Regions from separate parts of the Arthrobacter sp. I3 genome, predicted to be linked through region 2. Evidence: riboswitches for the same ligand, from Rfam matches in the RefSeq annotation. Region 2 holds a riboswitch; the other holds the start of a gene.
What was found. A riboswitch is a leader RNA that binds a small molecule or an ion and turns the genes downstream of it on or off. The one in region 2 is predicted to bind cyclic di-AMP.
Positions count from the first base shown of each region.

Region 1: linked by a shared signal. The riboswitch ahead of Y706_RS0107850 (hypothetical protein) and the one ahead of Y706_RS0113200 (M23 family metallopeptidase) in region 2 are both predicted to bind cyclic di-AMP.

Region 1 is NZ_KI914915.1:26,816-35,254, reverse strand. Features, by position in the region: gene Y706_RS0107875 (dihydrofolate reductase family protein) at 1-358, shown strand, start outside; gene Y706_RS0107870 (phosphatase PAP2 family protein) at 490-1,299, shown strand; gene Y706_RS0107865 (DedA family protein) at 1,302-2,045, shown strand; gene Y706_RS0107860 (response regulator transcription factor) at 2,051-2,728, shown strand; gene Y706_RS0107855 (sensor histidine kinase) at 2,721-3,728, shown strand; gene Y706_RS0107850 (hypothetical protein) at 3,874-4,560, opposite strand; cyclic di-AMP (ydaO/yuaA leader) riboswitch at 4,568-4,771, opposite strand; gene Y706_RS0107845 (hypothetical protein) at 4,973-5,221, shown strand; gene Y706_RS0107840 (cation:proton antiporter) at 5,218-6,423, shown strand; gene Y706_RS0107835 (DNA alkylation repair protein) at 6,482-7,186, opposite strand; gene Y706_RS24230 (hypothetical protein) at 7,315-7,920, shown strand; gene Y706_RS0107825 (esterase/lipase family protein) at 8,265-8,439, shown strand, end outside.
Region 2 is NZ_KI914930.1:16,298-24,736, forward strand. Features, by position in the region: gene Y706_RS0113195 (NlpC/P60 family protein) at 1-363, opposite strand, end outside; cyclic di-AMP (ydaO/yuaA leader) riboswitch at 659-842, opposite strand; gene Y706_RS0113200 (M23 family metallopeptidase) at 965-1,786, opposite strand; cyclic di-AMP (ydaO/yuaA leader) riboswitch at 1,791-2,006, opposite strand; gene Y706_RS0113205 (iron-dependent transcriptional repressor DtxR) at 2,156-2,851, opposite strand; gene serC (phosphoserine transaminase) at 3,197-4,327, shown strand; gene Y706_RS0113215 (MFS transporter) at 4,389-5,708, opposite strand; gene Y706_RS0113220 (DUF3027 domain-containing protein) at 5,753-6,385, opposite strand; gene Y706_RS0113225 (cold-shock protein) at 6,394-6,777, opposite strand; gene Y706_RS0113230 (hypothetical protein) at 6,955-7,188, shown strand; gene Y706_RS0113235 (helicase-associated domain-containing protein) at 7,199-8,439, shown strand, end outside.

The DNA of each region.
Region 1 (8,439 bases), on a different contig from region 2:
GGCCGCCGGCTCAGTGATGGCCGAGTTCGCCCGGATCTGGCGGGACATGCCCAAGATCGTCTACTCCCGGACGCTGACATCTGCCGCCTGGAACACCACCGTGGTCCGGGAGGTGGTGCCGGAAGAAGTGCTGGCCCTGAAAGAGCAGCCGGGCGGGGACCTGGCCCTGGGCGGGGCAGAACTGGCCGACACCTTCCGGCGGCTCGGGCTGATCGACGAATACTGGCTGTATGTCCATCCGGTCCTGATCGGACGGGGCCGCCCCCTGTTCAAGGCTGCGGACAGCATAGCCCAGCTCCGGCTGCTGGAGACGCGCGCCTTCGGCAACGGGGTGGCGCTGTTGCGCTACGCCGCGTAGCTGGCACGGATCATCCAGACGTCGCCCCTCGGCCGGCGCCGCGTCACTTTCTTAAGCGTTTCTTAACGGGCTGGCGGAAGACTGGGAGTCGTCGCCTGTCCGGGCGCCCTTGTCCCGAGCCGGAGGATCCCATGACTGGACCTGCCCCTGTTAAGAGCGATGCGCCGCTGGGCGGTGCTGGAGCACTCAGCCGAAGTGGAGCACCAAGCCGTCCCGACGCCGTGCGCCCCGCCGCGGGTCCCCGGCTGTGGGCCCTCCCCCAGGTCCGCCACTGGTTAGTGCTGGGCGTCCTGCTGTCGGCCGCCGTCGTGGCATTGGGCCTGGCGGCGCAGCTGACACCCGGCTTCAATGCCGCCGAGCTCGGGGTCGATCAGGACCTGAGCCAGCACCACGCCGCCGCCCTGACCGCCGTCGCGATGGCGCTGAATGTCGTGTTTGGCCCGGTGGCGGGCCTCGCGCTGATCGGCGCCGCGGCGCTGTACATCTGGCTGTTCCGCGGCGGCCTGGCCAAGGCGGTTGCCTTCGGCCTCGTGGCATCATCCGGCTGGGTGGCAAGTGAATTCTTCAAGCTCCTCGTGGCCCGCCAGCGGCCCAGCCCTGCCCTGCTGTTCGATCCCCTGGCTCCGGAAACGGGTTCCAACAGCTTCCCGAGCGGCCACGTGTCCTTTGCGGTGGCATTGGGATTCGCAGTGTACTTCCTGGCCCGTGGAACCCGCTGGGCCAAGGTCACGGCCGTCGCGGCGGCGGTGATGGCCCTCGTCGTAGCCTGGTCACGGCTGTACATCGGCGTCCACTACCCCACGGATGTCGCGGCGTCGTTCCTGGCCTCGTGCGCAGCCGTGGTCCTGCTGGCGGGACTGTGGAACCTTCTCGCGCCGCGGATAGCGGAGCGGATCCGGGCCCGTTCGGGCAGCCGGCCGCTGGGCGCTGAGGAGAAATGAGAATGCCCGTCCTGGACGTTTTTGCCGCCCTTCCGGCCGTCCACGCCGCCGGAACATTGTCCCTGCTGGACCCGGCAAGCCTGCTCGCCGGGTTGGGCCCGGCCGCGCTGGGTGTGATCGCGGTGATGGTCTTCATCGAATCGGGCGTGCTCTTTCCCTTCCTGCCCGGCGACTCCCTGTTGTTCACCGCAGGACTTCTGCACCAGCAGCTGCAACTGACGTTGCCTGTGCTGATCGGCGTCGTCACCGCGGCCGCGGTCGCCGGGGACCAGGTCGGCTACATGCTCGGACGGAAATTTGGCCGGCGATGGTTCAAGGACGACGCCCGGATCCTGAAGACAGCGCACCTGACCACCACGGAGGACTTCTTCCGCCGCCACGGCGGGGCCGCCGTCGTGCTGGCCCGCTTCGTCCCCATGGTCCGGACGTTTGCTCCGCTGACCGCCGGGACCGCGCGCTATGACTACAAATCCTTCACCCTGTGGAATATCACCGGCGCCGTCGCGTGGGCGGCCTCCGTGACGATGCTTGGCACCTGGCTGGGGCATTTTGACATCATCGCCAGGAACATCGACGCCATCGTCGTGGCCATGGTGCTCGTCTCCGTCGTGCCGGGGGTGGTGCAGCTCCTCAAACGCCGCCGGAACTCCCGCCGCGCCGCCGCAGCCGCAGACAAAGCCGCCGGCGACACGGCAGAAGAACCCGGGGCCGGACTGCGGACTGAGGAAATGGCCGCGGAAGAATAGCTGACATGACCTCCGCTGACCTTCCGTCCCTGCTGCTCGTCGAGGACGACGCCGTCCTGGGACCGCTCATCGCCGAGCTACTGGGCCCGGACTACCGGGTCCAGTTGGTCACCAACGGCCGCGACGGCCTCCACCAGGGGCTGACCGGGAGCTGGGACGTCATGGTGGTGGACCGCGGGCTGCCCGCCATGGACGGCACCGCCCTTATTACGGCTTTGCGGTCGAAAGGCATTGCCACGCCCATCCTGATCCTGACCGCGCTGGGCGATGCCGACGAAAAAGTCAGGGGCCTGGACGCCGGCGCCAACGATTACGTGACCAAGCCGTTCGACGCCGGCGAACTGGCAGCACGCCTGCGCGCACTGACGCGGACTTTCACTCCCCCGGCCCCGGCACCGGTGGCGATCGGGGACTGGGAACTGGATCCAACGCAGCGCTCCGTCCGTTCCGTCTACGGGCAAACGGTGTCACTGACCGCAAAGGAAGGCCAGCTGCTGGCAGCCCTGGCCGCGGAACCGGACCGCGTCTTCACCCGGGATGAGCTCCTCGCGGCGTGCTTCCACGCCTCGGAACAGCCCGGCGTGATCGATACCTATGTTCATCACTTGCGCCGGAAGATCTCCAAAGCCGTGATCCGCACGGTGCACGGCCTCGGATACCAGATCGGCGAAGCCCATGAATGACGGCCGGCCGGCCGGCGGAAACCCGGACCACTCCATCCTGCGCAAGGCTTCCCTCAAGGTCGCGGTGCGGATCAGTGCTGCGTGCGCAGTCATGGTTCTCGGGCTGCTCGCCGCCACGGCGCTGTACCTCACGAACCAACTGGCCCATCCTGAAGTGCCGGGCTCGGCGGCGGCCGGGACGGCCTACACCTACCTGGATTCCAAGGATGTCCTCGAAGCCATGATCATCGCCGGGGTGGCGGGAATCCTGCTGGCCGGCATCGTCGGGTGGCTCAGCGCGCGCAGCGCGATTCGTCCCCTCAGTGATGCCCTGGCAAGGGAGCGGCGTTTCGTCCAGGACGCCAGCCACGAATTGCGCACCCCATTGACCATCCTGGACACCAGGATCCAGCTGGCCCAGCGCAACACTGTGCCCGGCTCCAGGCAAAGCCACGACCTGGCCCGGATCCGGGAGGACGCCGCGACGCTGACAGGGATTGTCAACGAACTGCTCCTCGCGGCAACCGCGGAGGCCCCGGACCGCTCCGCGCCCCCTGCCGACCTCGCCGACGCTGCCGCCAGCGTCGCCGGCAGCCTCCAGCAGGTGGCAGAGCAGCGGCAGGTGCGCCTGGAATTCTCTGCCGCTGCCCGGCCGCTGGCCCGGATCGAGAAGAATGCGCTGCGGCGTGCCGTGCTGGCCCTGGCGGACAACGCGCTGGCCCACACGCCTCCGGGCGGCCGCGTGTCCATCACGACCTCAATCGAGCAGAAGCGCGCCGTGATCACGGTGGCGGACTCCGGGACCGGAATCACCGGCGTCGATCAGGCCCGGATCTTTGACCGGTTCGTGCGGACGGCCGGCACCGGCACCTCACAGGGACAGCGGAGCTTTGGCATCGGCCTGGCCCTGGTCCGTGAGATTGCCGTCGCGGCCGGGGGCACCGTCGAGGTGGCCGCGACGGGCGGCGAGGGAACCGTCATGAAATTGAGGCTTCCGCTCATGGGCAGCGGGAATCCCTGAGGACCCTGCGCCGGGGAAAGCTATGCCATCGGGATCCCGGACCCCCGAATGCGGAGACAGGAAAGACCGGCGGTCGAGTTGCCCCCAAGGGAACTCGAGCGCCGGTCTTTCCGGACTGTCTGGCCCCGGGTCGGGGCCGTGCGGCTTAGGCGCGGACGAACGTCACGCCGCCGGTCGCGGTGAGCCAGGACAGCGGGTGGACCATGGTCTGGTTCTTGCCGTTCATGCCGCCACTGACCACCTGGCCGTTGCCGGCGTAGATGCCGACGTGGCCGGACTGGACCACCATGTCACCGGGCTGCGGCGTCGCTACAACGGTTCCAAGGCCAAGGAACGCGCGGGGACCGATGTCGCCAACGGGCTTACCCGCGGCGCCAAGGGCCTTTTCCACCATGGCAGTGCAGTCCTGGGTGATGCCCACCTGGCTGTAGGCGGCCGAGAGCATGATGGCGTTGCGTCCGCCCGCGGGCGCCGCGGCCGGCGCTGCTGCCGGAGCTGCTGCCGGAGCGGCCTGCACCTGGATGACCGGCTTGGCCGGAGCCTTGGGCGCCGCCGCCGGGGCTGCAGCGGGAGCCGGAGCCGGCGCGACGGGCTGTTCGATGACCGGCGCGGCAATAGAATCCACTGCGGGGCGCTCGAAGCTAATCTTGACGCTTGAATCGGCACTGACCGGGGCACTGACCTGTCCGGTGACGTCGACGTTCGACGCCGGAGCAGAGTCACGCTGCACGGGGGCGGTGGCGGCGTTGGCGGCCATTCCGCTGGTCAGGACCAGGCCGGATGCGGCGGCGAGGACGGCGGCATGGCGCGCAAAAGTATTGACTGAAGTCATGAAAAATGTAGCCTCTCCCAATGCCTGCGAGGTGAGCTGTCGGATTCGGATGGGAGGCACCCGGCCGCACTCCCGGGCCCGTCGTTTGCGGGCACTGTGCGGCTTCACCCCAAGACCTGCATATCAGCAGGTCAAAAGTGGTTTCCCCGTCTCTGCCGGACGTTGATGCGAGTTACCCCCGGGCCGCGGCAGAGTTAGGCAATCGGCTGGGGAGCGCCCGTATCGGAGACAACAGGCACTCATCAACCGTAGCGCGAACCGCACCCGAAAGTCACATTCAGGTAACGGAGCCATGATGCCGGGCCGCAATTTGCCCATAGGGCGGCGTCGTTTCCGAACATAGGATGATGCCATCAGCACCACCGGAAGCGGAGGCCCGAAAATGAACAGCCATTGTGTCGCCATCTGCCAGTTGAGCACTCAGCCCCAAGAGGATTTCGACGTCAACACCGAGCTGCTGATCCTCGACGGCGGGGACGTCCACGTGAGCACCTGGGACGCGGAACCGCGTGACGGGGGTTTCGACGAGCACATCCTCAATGACCGGGTGGACGCGCTCGGGTACATGGTTGTCAACGACTGGGCCTTCCTGGACGGCAAGGCCTACGCGGTGGTGGAACGGCGGTCAGGCCCGGCGCCGGCCGGCCGCCGAGAACCGTGACCTTCCTGTCCCTGGCGCTGATCGCCGTCATCGCCCTGGCCGGCCCCCTGCTGGCCCTGCCGGCGCGCTGGCACTTGCCTGTCATGCTGGGTGAGCTGCTGGCCGGCATCGCGATCGGGCGCTCAGGCCTGGCCCTGGTGGACCCCGCGGACCCGACGTTCACCCTGCTGGCCAATATCGGGTTTGCGCTGATGATGTTCGTGGCAGGCACCCACGTTCCCGTGCGGGATCCGCACATCCGTGGCGCCCTCGGCAAAGGCTCCCGCCGGGCGATGGTGGCCGCAGCGGCAGCGGTGGTGGTCGGAACCGGCATCGGTCTGCTGTTCGGGACTGGACATGCTCCCCTCTACGTCGTGCTGCTGGCGTCCTCGTCGGCCGCCCTGGTGCTTCCAATCGTCGATTCCCTGCGCCTCGGCGGGCCAGATGTCGTCGCTATGACAGCGCAGGTGGCAATTGCCGACACAGCCTGCATTGTGGCGTTGCCGCTCCTGGTGGATCCGCCCCACGCAGTCCAGGCGGCGCTGGGTGTCCTCGTGGTGACCGGGTGCGCGGTAGTGCTCTTTGTCGGCTTGCGCTGGCTGGAGCGCCAGGGAATCCGTCGGCGCGTGCACCGGCTCTCGGAAAGCCGCAAGTTTGCCCTGGAGCTACGGATCCAGTTGGCCGTGCTCTTCACCCTGGCCGGTGTCGCGACGTGGAGCAATGTGTCTGTGATGATGGCAGGCTTTTCTTTCGGCCTGGTGATGGCTGCGGTCGGCGAACCGCGGCGGCTGGCCCGGCAACTGTTCGCGCTCAGCGACGGCTTCCTGGGTCCGCTCTTCTTCGTGTGGCTGGGTGCATCGCTGACGTTAAAGGACCTGGCCGGGCACCCGGACATGATGGCCCTCGGCCTGTTGCTGGGGGCCGGGGCCCTGCTGGCGCACGCCGACCTGGCTTTCCTGGGACTCCCGCTGTCGCTGGGGGTGTTGTCGGCGGCCCAGCTTGGCGTACCGGTGGCTGCGGCGAGCATCGGCACGCAGCTTCAGGTCCTGCTCCCAGGCGAGGCCGCGGCCCTGCTGGTGGGAGCGCTTGTCACCATAGCCGCGAGCGCCGTCGCCGGGTCACGGGCGGCGAGGACTTTCGCGGTCCCGGCAAATGCCGGCGGCAAGTCCGGAAATTCCGGCAGCGCCGTCGGGCAGGGCGATCCGGGGGGTCCGACGGCCTGACAGTCCGAATGTCTACATGCCTGGACCAAAGCCGGGCCGGCGGCGAAGGTTCGGAGGGTTATTCTCCAACCGATGTGAATTGCAGCTCCGGCCTCCGCTTTGCCATCTCTGCCAGGACCCGGGAGACGGCATCCCGGACCGCTGTGCCGTCGGCGTCGAACGTCCCGCCCGGCTCGCCGAGCACCGCGTTGGCGTGCCGGACGAACCTGTCCCAGTCCCCCGCGCCCGCGCGCAGCGCCAGCAACGGCGAGAGAAGCGCGGCCCGGCGCAGCCAGGCATCGGGCTCGCGCACCCACCGGTCCAGCACGCTGTCGGCCCGCACCCTGACCAGAACATCGAGTCCGTCCACCAGGGGTCCGACGACGTCGACGGCGAGCGGATCCACAAGGTCCCGCACCCGCGCCTGCCGGATGAAGCCCTCCAGCCGGGTGAGGTCGGAGTTGGTCAGCAGCGTCACGTTGGCTTGCAGCAGGACCACGGCGGCCAGCCGGCGCTCGAAAACCGGCACGGGCCCCCGGCCGGAGCCTCCGGGCCCGGCGCCCCACAGTTCGGAACTCAGCGCAGTGACCTCATCGCGGGACAGCCCGGGATAGCGGCGGCCGGCATCCCGGACCGTGCCGCGCACGGCGCCCACGGAAGTGCCGTAGAACCGGAGGCCGCTGCCCGCCGGCTCCGTTTCCAGCCGCGCCTGAAGCTGCTCAGCGCGGCGCCAGGAAGCTTCTCGCTGCAGCGAGAGGTCGATGAATTCGCCGGCATCACTCACCCGTTCATTCTTTCCCCTCGCGGCTCGCGGCGGAAACGCGGTGCCAAGCCGTCCTGGTGGGCAGTGGGCCCGGACCATCTGCCTAGACTGAACTGGCAAGCCTCCGATCGAAAGCGGTTTACGCAACCATGCACACCAAGCTGACACTCGCCATCGCACTTTCCGCCATGACGCTGGGGGTGGCAGGGTGCGCCGCCCCTGCGCCATCTACCGCACCGTCTCCTGAGTCACCTGCGGCATCCGCGGCGCCGTCCCCTGATTTTGCTTTAGACATCACGGGGGCGCCCGGCCGGATCTCCCAGGCCGGCCTCACGGTACTGACGGCGGAGGGCAACGTGGACCACTATCACGCACATCTGGACGTGCTGAAGGACGGCAAGCCCATCGCGGTGCCGGCAAATATCGGCATCACCGCCGGAGCTGACCACAGGGCCAACGGCATCTCAGCACTGCACACCCACGACACCACTGGCGTGGTCCACATCGAGTCCCCCACCGCCGGGCAGGTGTTCACCCTCGGGCAGCTCCTGACGGAGTGGGGCGTCCTCGGTGGCACCGGCGCCCCCGGCACCGGTGGGGGTTCGCTGGATGGCTGGACCGTTTACGTGAACGGCCGGAAGTTCGACGCCGGGATCCGGGACCTCCCGTTCAAGGCCCACGACGAGATCGTCCTGTCCTACGGCACCGCGCCGGCGACGATCCACGCCTCCTACGATTTCCCGCCCGGAGAGTGAGGTGACCGGAGAGTGAGGTGGCCGGAGGCGACGGCGGGCGGCATGCCCGTACCTGCACAACTGTGCAGCAGTCTCCCCATGCGAACCCCAACTGTCACCATTGCCGTCGAAAAATGCATGCACAAACGTGCATGTTGGAGCGATCCGCGGAGCACCTTCCCTAGCGTGAATTGAGAGACGTGAGTCGGATCACAACGGGGGCTGATCCCTACCTCACTTCCATTCCCACAGACCGTCACAGATGACGCGTCCAACCGAAGAGGTAATCCGTGCCATACCCGAAAACGCCCGCAGCATTCGCAACGCTGGCAGCTGCGACCTTGGCGCTGCTTGGCGCATCCCTGATGGGTGTGCCGGCGGCCCAGGCCGACACCATTGACGTTTCGCCGCCCGGCGCGAATGACTGGTCCTGCAGGCCCTCGGCAGCCCACCCCTACCCGGTGCTCCTGGTGCCGGGAACCTTCGAAAATATGGCGAAGAACTGGGCGACGATGTCGCCGGCGCTAAAGAGCCAGGGCT
Region 2 (8,439 bases):
AGCCGTGGCCGTGGCGTCCTGGACCTTCACGACGGGCTTGGGAGCCTCGACGACGGGAGCCGGGGTGGTGGTCACGGCCGGCTTCTCGTAGGAGATCGCGATGGTGGAAGCGGCCGAGATGGTGGCCGGAGCTGCGGACTGGACTTCCAGGGCCGAAGCGGAGGTGGATTCGCGCTGAACATTGGTTTCAGCAGCGTTGGCTGCGATTCCGCTGGTCAGGACCAGACCGGAAGCTGCGGCGATGACCGCAGCCTGACGGCCCACGCCGCCGGCGTTGTCGCCGACAGCCTTAGCAATTACAGCCAGCGAGTTGGTCTTGGTGACCTCGGCGCGGTGCCGTGCAACGTTTGCACGAGTAGTCATTAAGTTCTCTCTTTCGTGATCCTTGGACCGCGCGCTTTCGGGCACGGACTGAGGACGCTCCGGCATCTTGGGGGTACGCCGGATCGCCCCGAAATGGGTTACTTAGCGAAGGGTGTACTGCGAAGACGCGCCAAAAGCGGAAACTGCATGCTGTCCGGGCTCGGTAGCGATTGAGCCTGCGGAACGTGATCCAATCCGGGCGCCGGCAAGGGCGGCACGTGATGTGGATTCCAGCGGGCTCGACAGAGCCTCGCCGGTGCGCATGCGCGCAGAATTGTGGCGTGAAGACACGAAAGTAGCCTCTCCCAATGCCTACGAGGTGAGCTGTCGGATTCGGATGGGAGTCACCCGGCCGCGCTGCTTCCTGGGAAGCTTTGCGACTTAACCCCAAGGCCTTCTTTCGAAGGCCAAAATTGGTTCCCCCGCCCCTGCCAGACGATGTAATGCGAACGGACCTTGAGCGGTGGCAGAGCTAGGCAATCCACTCAAGAGCGCCAACTTCGGAAAAGTTGGCGTGCTTCAAACCCTACAGCAGTCCTGATCCAATGTCACATTCAGATCACGGCGTGTCACAGGAAGTTGAGAGCAGCCCATCGTCTTTTTAGAGCCAGCCGAGCGGGTCAACGACATCGCCGTTGACCATCACTTCAAAGTGGAGGTGGCAGCCCGTGGAGGCGCCGGTGGTTCCGCTCATGGCGACGACGTCACCGCGGGAAACCTTCTGGCCGACCTTGACCGAAGCCGAGGACAGGTGGTTGTACGTGGTCTCCAGGCCGTTGCCGTGATCGATGACCACGCGGTTTCCCCCGCCGAAGGGATGCCAGCCGTTGAAGGTCACGGTGCCGCTGGCGGCCGCGTGGACCGCCGTGCCGCACTGGGCGGCGAAATCCTGGCCGCGGTGGAACTCCCCCGCGCCCCCGGTAATGGGGCTGACACGGTAGCCGAAGGGCGAGGCCGTGACCAGCTGGTCGAGCGGCGCACCCAGGGTGCCGGCCGATGCCGCGCGGGTGATGGTACCCACAGACTGGGCACTCAGCAGCTGCTTGAGTTTCCCGTCCGGATCGCCCTTCGTGGTGACGGCCGTGCGGCTGAAGTCGACTTTGGCGGCGGCGGCAGCGGTGACATCCGGCTGCACGGCGGCGGAGAGCGCGCCGGATCCGCCCGGATTCGAAGCCATCACCGGGCTCGTGACGGGGACCGTCACGGTGAGAACCAGACCAGTTGCGGCCAGTGCGATCCCGGCCTTCTGCCCGACTCCGCTGGCCGCGGCAAAGTCCGTGACCTGGCGGAACGGACTGCGACGGCGACGGCGTTCATCGCGGTGCACGTCCCGCGGGCGTTCGGCCGTGTGTGCGACGACGGGACGCGGCTCCGGAGCGGGACCGGTCGCGCGGCGACGGCCCCTGGCGGTCTGGGTGGTCAAGAACGGTTCCTCTCTGGATGGCCTGCGAAGTTAGCTGTCGGATTCGGGTCAGAGAGATCAAAGACCCGGTCCGCCGTTGCAGGCAGCCACGCATAGAGGCATCCCCAGGGGATCCTTCGGTGGAAGCTGCTTGCCGCTGACGGACTTCACCCCAAGGCTGCCGAAGTAGCAGCCGAAAGTGGTTCCCCCGCCCCTGCCAGGAGGTAGTTCTGCGACTGATCCGCTGGCAGGGCTCGGCTTCGGATCAGGTAACGCTTTGGTATCGGTACTGGGCACTAACTATAGGCGATTAAGCCGCCCGGTAATAAATCCGTGACCGCAATTGTGGACAACTCGTGGGTCGTCCCATGACCGGCGCGTAGTGGCTGGTCAGGCGACTGTTACAAAGACGTGCGCGGCAACCTCGGGCGGCAGCTCCAGGGCACCTTCGATATCGGGGACGCGGACCGAGATGTACTCCCCCACCCGCTCCAGCGAGACCAGCGCGCCAGGCCTGATTCCGCCCTCGTCGAGCTGGGCCAGAAGCTCCGGCTCCACCTGGATCGGCTCCGCGAGCCGGTTGACCGTAACCCGGGAAGTTGCCCCGTAGCCGGCCATGGCCTCCAGCAAGTTCACGGGCCTGTCCACGGGGGCGCCAATGGGCACGCCGCCAAGATCCGCAAGCCCCGGAATAGGGTTTCCGTAGGGCGAGACTGTCGGGTGGTTGAGCATCTCGAAGATTCTTCGCTCGACGCGTTCGCTCATGACATGTTCCCAGCGGCACGCTTCCTCGTGGACGTAGGCCCAGTCGAGCCCGATCACGTCCGCGAGGAGGCGTTCGGCCAGACGGTGCTTGCGCATGACACCGATTGCACGTTTCCGTCCGGTTTCCGTCAGTTCAAGGTGCCTGTCGCCGGAAACAACCACCAGCCCGTCGCGCTCCATCCGGCCGATCGTCTGGGACACAGTGGGGCCGGAGTGGCGGAGCCGTTCGGCGATGCGGGCGCGGAGGGCAACGATGTTTTCTTCTTCAAGTTCCAGAATGGTCCGAAGATACATCTCCGTAGTATCGATCAGATCCGTCATTCAGCTCAGCTCCTCGAGCGCAGTCCTAGCGTCATTCCCACCGTACCGCGTGCGGGCCGCATGCAGGATGCGCCCAGGCGGGAACCGCCGTACGTTCGCATGCCAGCCTAGCCTATTTTGAATTACTCCGGATAATCTTTCGATCGACCTGAAGCTATTGTCCCAGCCCCAGCCGGCCGGCCGTCCCCGGCGTCTCAATGACCGGACTATGACAGGCCTTTTTCTGTATCGCCGGGAGCTGTCAGGCAAAATAAGACAGGCAGAATGAAGAGGGGTGTCCGTGGTAGCCATCCCTGCCCGCCACCTCCCAGCCACGCTACGAACCAGCCGAAAATTGGAGCCACTGTGAGCGACACCAGCATCACGATCCCCGCCAACCTCCTGCCCAAGGACGGACGGTTCGGCGCCGGCCCGTCCAAAGTCCGGCCGGAACAGATGGACGCCCTGGCCGCGGCATCGTCGAAGCTGCTGGGGACCTCCCACCGCCAGGCGCCCGTGAAGAACCTGGTCGGCTCGGTGCGCAGCGGCCTCAGCGAATTCTTCCGGGCACCGGAAGGCTATGAAGTGGTGCTGGGCGTCGGCGGATCTACCGCGTTCTGGGACATTGCCAGCTTCGGGCTCGTGGAGAACAAGGCGCAGCACCTGTCCTTCGGCGAGTTCGGTTCAAAGTTCGCTTCCGCCACCAACAAGGCGCCGTTCCTTGCCGAGTCCTCCATCATCAAGGCCGAACCCGGCACCCGCCCCACCGCCCGGGCGGAGGCCGGCGTCGACGTCTATGCGTGGCCGCAGAACGAGACCTCAACCGGCGTTGCCGCCCCCGTCCAGCGGGTGGCCGGCGCCGACGAGGGGTCGTTGGTGCTCGTGGACGCGACCTCGGCCGCGGGCGGGCTGAACGTGGACGTGGCGGAGTCGGACGTGTACTACTTCGCGCCGCAGAAGAACTTCGCGTCCGACGGCGGCCTGTGGCTGGGCCTGTTCTCCCCGGCCGCGCTGGAACGGGCGGCACGGATCAAGGCCGGCAACCGCTGGATTCCCGACTTCCTTGACCTCCAGACGGCGATCGACAATTCCAGGCTGAACCAGACCTACAACACCCCCGCGCTGGCCACCCTGGTGACCCTGGACGCCCAGGTGCAGTGGCTCAACGCCAACGGCGGCCTGGACTTCGCCGCCGGCCGGACCGCGGATTCTGCCGGCCGCATCTACCGCTGGGCCGAAGCGTCCGAATACGCCACGCCGTTCGTGGCCAAGGCCGAGGACCGCTCGAACGTGATCGCCACGATCGACTTCGATGACTCGATCGACGCCGCGGCCATCGCCAAGGTGCTCCGCGCCAACGGCGTCGTCGACACCGAGCCGTACCGCAAGCTGGGCCGCAACCAGCTGCGCATCGCCACCTTCGTGGCGATCGAGCCCGACGATGTCTCGGCACTGCTCGAGTGCATCGATTTCGTCGTGGCGGAACTGAAGAAGTAGCCCCGCGTCCGGCGTCGTCACGGCCCCTGAGGACCTAGGCCGTGACGGCGCCGTCGTCGTTTCAGGTCCGTCGGCCCTGCTGTGCCTCCGGCCGCGCGTCCCTGCCGGCACCGGCCGCCCCGGTCCGGCTTTCGACGCGGAAGTACCGGAGTCCGTGGGCGCGGCGGTTGAAGTGGAGCCGCAGGTGCTTCGCGCGGATGATCCACACCAGCCCGATCAGGGCCGCCAGCAGGCCGGCGCCTGCCGCGACCGCCATGGACCAGCGGGGGCCGGCGGTGTTTGCCACCCAGCCGACGAGCGGCGCCCCAAGGGGAGTTCCGCCCATGAAGATCGCCATGTAGAGGGCCATCACCCGGCCCCGCATGACGGCCTCTGTCGTGGTCTGGACGTACCCGTTGGCGCTCGTCATCATGGTGATCGCGAACAGCCCCACGGGCACAAGTGCGACGCCGTACCAGAAGTAGTTCGGGGCCATGGCTGCGATGCCCGAGGTCACGCCGAAGGCGGCGGCCGCCCCGAAGATGACCCGCAGCCGTGGCTTGCCGCGCCCGGCGGACAGCAGGGCCCCGGCGACGGATCCGATGGCCATGATCGAATTCATCAGGCCGAAGGCCCCCGCGTCCAGGCCGAATTCGGTCCCCACCATGGCTGCGATGAACAGGGCGAAATTCAGCCCCAGGGTTCCCACGATGAAGATTGCCACCAGCACCACGACCAAATCCGGACGGTACCTCACATAGCGCAGCCCCTCCCGGATCCTGCCCCTGCCCGCCGGTGCCCGCGGCAGCCGGCGCAGCGACGACGACGGGATCTTCGCCAGGCTCAGCAACAGGGGCACAAAGGTGAGCGTATTAATGAGGAAGACCCAGCCGGGCCCGACGACGGCCGTGAGCACGCCGGCGACGGCCGGACCGATCATCCGGGCAACATTGAACGACGCGCTGTTCAGGGCCACGGCGTTGGGGAGGTAGTCGTCCTGGACCAGTTCCGAGACGAAGGTCTGCCGGACGGGGGCGTCCAGGGCGGAGACTACCCCGAGCATCAGGGCGAAGGCGTAAACGTGCCAGAGCTGCGCCGCGCCCGTGACCACCAGGATGCCCAGCCCCGCGCTCAGCAGCGCCATGGCGGACTGCGTCAGCACCAGGAGCCGCTTGCGGTTGAACCGGTCGGCGACCAGTCCGGCCACGGGTGCCAGGAAGAGTTGCGGGCCCAGCTGCAGGGCCATCGTGATTCCCACCGCCCCGGCATCGTGCGCCGTCAGGTGGGCGAACACCAGCCAGTCCTGGGCGGTGCGCTGCATCCAGGTGCCAACGTTGGAAATAAGGGCGCCGACGAACCAGATCCGGTAGTTCAGGATGTGCAGGGATTTGAACGTGGACATCAGCCCCAGCCCTCCCCAGACACGCTCCCGGACGCTTCCAACCGCTAGTCGGCCTCGCCCGTTGAGCGTTCCCGCTCGTCGTCGTCGGTGTCGGCGTCGTCGTCGGTGTCGGCGTCGTCGGCGTCGTCGTCGTCAGCGTCAGCGTCATCCTGTTGGTCGGCGTCGTCGTCGTCAGCGTCATCCTGCTGGTCGGCGTCAGACGCCTGCGACGGCGCTTCGGGACCGGACGGCGCCTCGGCAGCCTCGTCAGCCTGCGCGTCTTCCGGGCGGACCCGTTCGGCCCACGGAACCCATGCAGGTGCCAGGATGGAGTCCTCGGAGGGCAGGAGGCCAAGTTCGTCCACCGTGACCACCTTGGAGCGCGAGTTGCGTGTCAGCACGGCGTACCACTGCCAGCCCAGGTATCCGGGGAGCCTGGATTCGAACAGGTGGGTCACCAGGCGGTCGCCCTCGCTCCGGGCACCGAGGTGCTCGCCGATCTGCTCGGCGGGGGCAATGCCCTCCACCGCGGTGCGGGCGACGTCGACGGCGGCGGCCAGGAAGGCGTCAGGCTTGCCGGTGCGCCAGACGGGCACGCCGGCGCGGGGGCGGATTCCCTGCTTGGAGCCGGTTTTGGCCCCGGCGGGCGCTGCGGTTCCGGCATCCGGCGCTGGCAACTGATCAGGTTCCTGAGTCATCAAAAGCCTTATACGTCCAGCTCGTCGGCAACCTTACGGAGGGCCGCTGCGATCGCCTTGCCCTTGTTGCCTTCCGGGTACTTGCCCGCGGACAGGGTCCCGGACAGGTTATCCAGCACGCTGACGAGGTCCTGGACCAGCGGGGCAAGGTCCCTGGCGCTGGGCCGCTTTGCCTTGGCGATGGACGGCGTCTTGTCCAGCACGCGCAGGCCCAGGGCCTGGGCACCCTTGCGTCCGTCGGCTACACCAAATTCAACACGCGTGCCGGCCTTGAGCTCCGTAATGCCTTCGGGCAGCGCGGACTTGGGCAGGAAGACTTCCTGGCCGTCCTCGCCCGCGAGGAATCCGAAGCCTTTTTCCTTGTCATACCACTTGACCTTGCCGGTAGGCACGTAATCAACCTTCTTCGTTCTGCGGGGACACGGCCGGCGGTCACCGCATCCGCATGGATACGCGGGTTCAGGGTATGACTGCCCGGACCGTGTTGGTCTGTATCTCCAAGGTTATCCTGCCTGGTTCACTTTAACGGCTTGAGGCGCGGGCGATGCCGGACTGTTAGCGTTGCCCCCATGACACTGATGCGTTACCGGCGGCCTTTGATGATCGTAGCGGCCACCCTTGCTGTGCTGTCCCTCGTTGCCGTCGGCGCTGTCATGGCCATGGCCTTCAACAATGCCGTGGCGCCGGCCTGGATTACCTCGACGGCCCTTTACGGCCTCCCGGTGGCATTCCTGCTCATGCTGGCGCTCGTTGTCGACGCGGTGGCAGCCCGGCGCCGCCCGCGCGGGCCCGGCGAAAGGTAACGTTGGAGCGATGTCCCTCATCCGCGCGCTCAGCAAGGAACTTCAGGCACGAAGCGACGAATCGTTGCGGGCCCTGTTCTCCGCGCGGCCGGACCTGATTTCTCCCGGCGTCCCGGACTTCGCCGCCCTCGCCGCCCGCGCCAGCGGACGCGTCAGCGTGCAGCGGGCACTCGAACGGCTCAACCGCCCGCAGATGCAGGTCCTGGAAACCCTGCACCTGTGCACCAACGCCGATACCGGGCACAGCGCGTCGGCGGCGATGCTGAAGAAACTGATCAACGGCTCCTCGGTTGCCGCCGTCGACCGGCTCCTCCATTCCCTGCAGGAACTGGCCCTCGTCCACCGCGCCGATCCGCCGCACGGCGCGACCCCCGCCGCCGCCAAGCAGCGCCACTACCTTCCGGTCGGCAGCCTCAAGGACGTGATTGGCATCTACCCAGCGGGGCTCGGGCGCAGCTACACCGAACTTGTGCGGCTGCAGCCTGCCTTTGCACAGCGCGTGGTGCAGCTGGTGGGGGAACTTCACCGCGCCGGGGCGTCCATCTCCCCCGCCACGACGCCGATGGAAGCCGCCCTGTCCCTGCAGCACTGGACGGCAACACCGGAATCGCTCCAGCAAATCCTGGCCACCGCACCGGACCGGACCGCTGCCCTTCTGGCCCGGTTCGGGAACTGGGCCATGGGCGCCGTCCCGCAGGCGCAGCGCCGGGCGTCCGTGCTCCACGAAGGCGCCGACGTCGGCCCCGTGGACTGGCTGCTGGCGCGCGGGCTGCTGGTACCGCTGGACGCCGCGCACGTCGAACTGCCGCACAGCGTCGGAGTGTCGCTGCGCGGAGGGTTTGTCATCGAGAATTTTTCGCTCACGCCGCCCGTCCCCCGGCTGGGCAACACGAGCGCGGGGTTGCGCCGAAACGCCGCGTTGGGCGCCATCGCCGAGACGCTGCGGCTCGTCGGCGAAGTGCTCTACACCGTGCGCGAACAGCCGCTGGCGACGCTGCGCAGCGGGGGCGTCGGGGTCCGGGAGATGAAGCGGCTGGCGGATTCCCTGCGGATGGAAGTGCACGAGGCCGGTGTCCTCGCGGAGCTCTGCGGAATGGCCGGTCTGCTGCGCCTGGACGTCGACAGTTCTGCGTGGGTGCAGCCGCCGCAGCTGGAGTGGCTGTCGCTGCCGAGGCAGGAGCAGTGGCTGTGGCTGGTCAACGCCTGGCTGGCCAGCGAGCGCGCACCGTCCCTCGTGGGCCAACCGGTGAA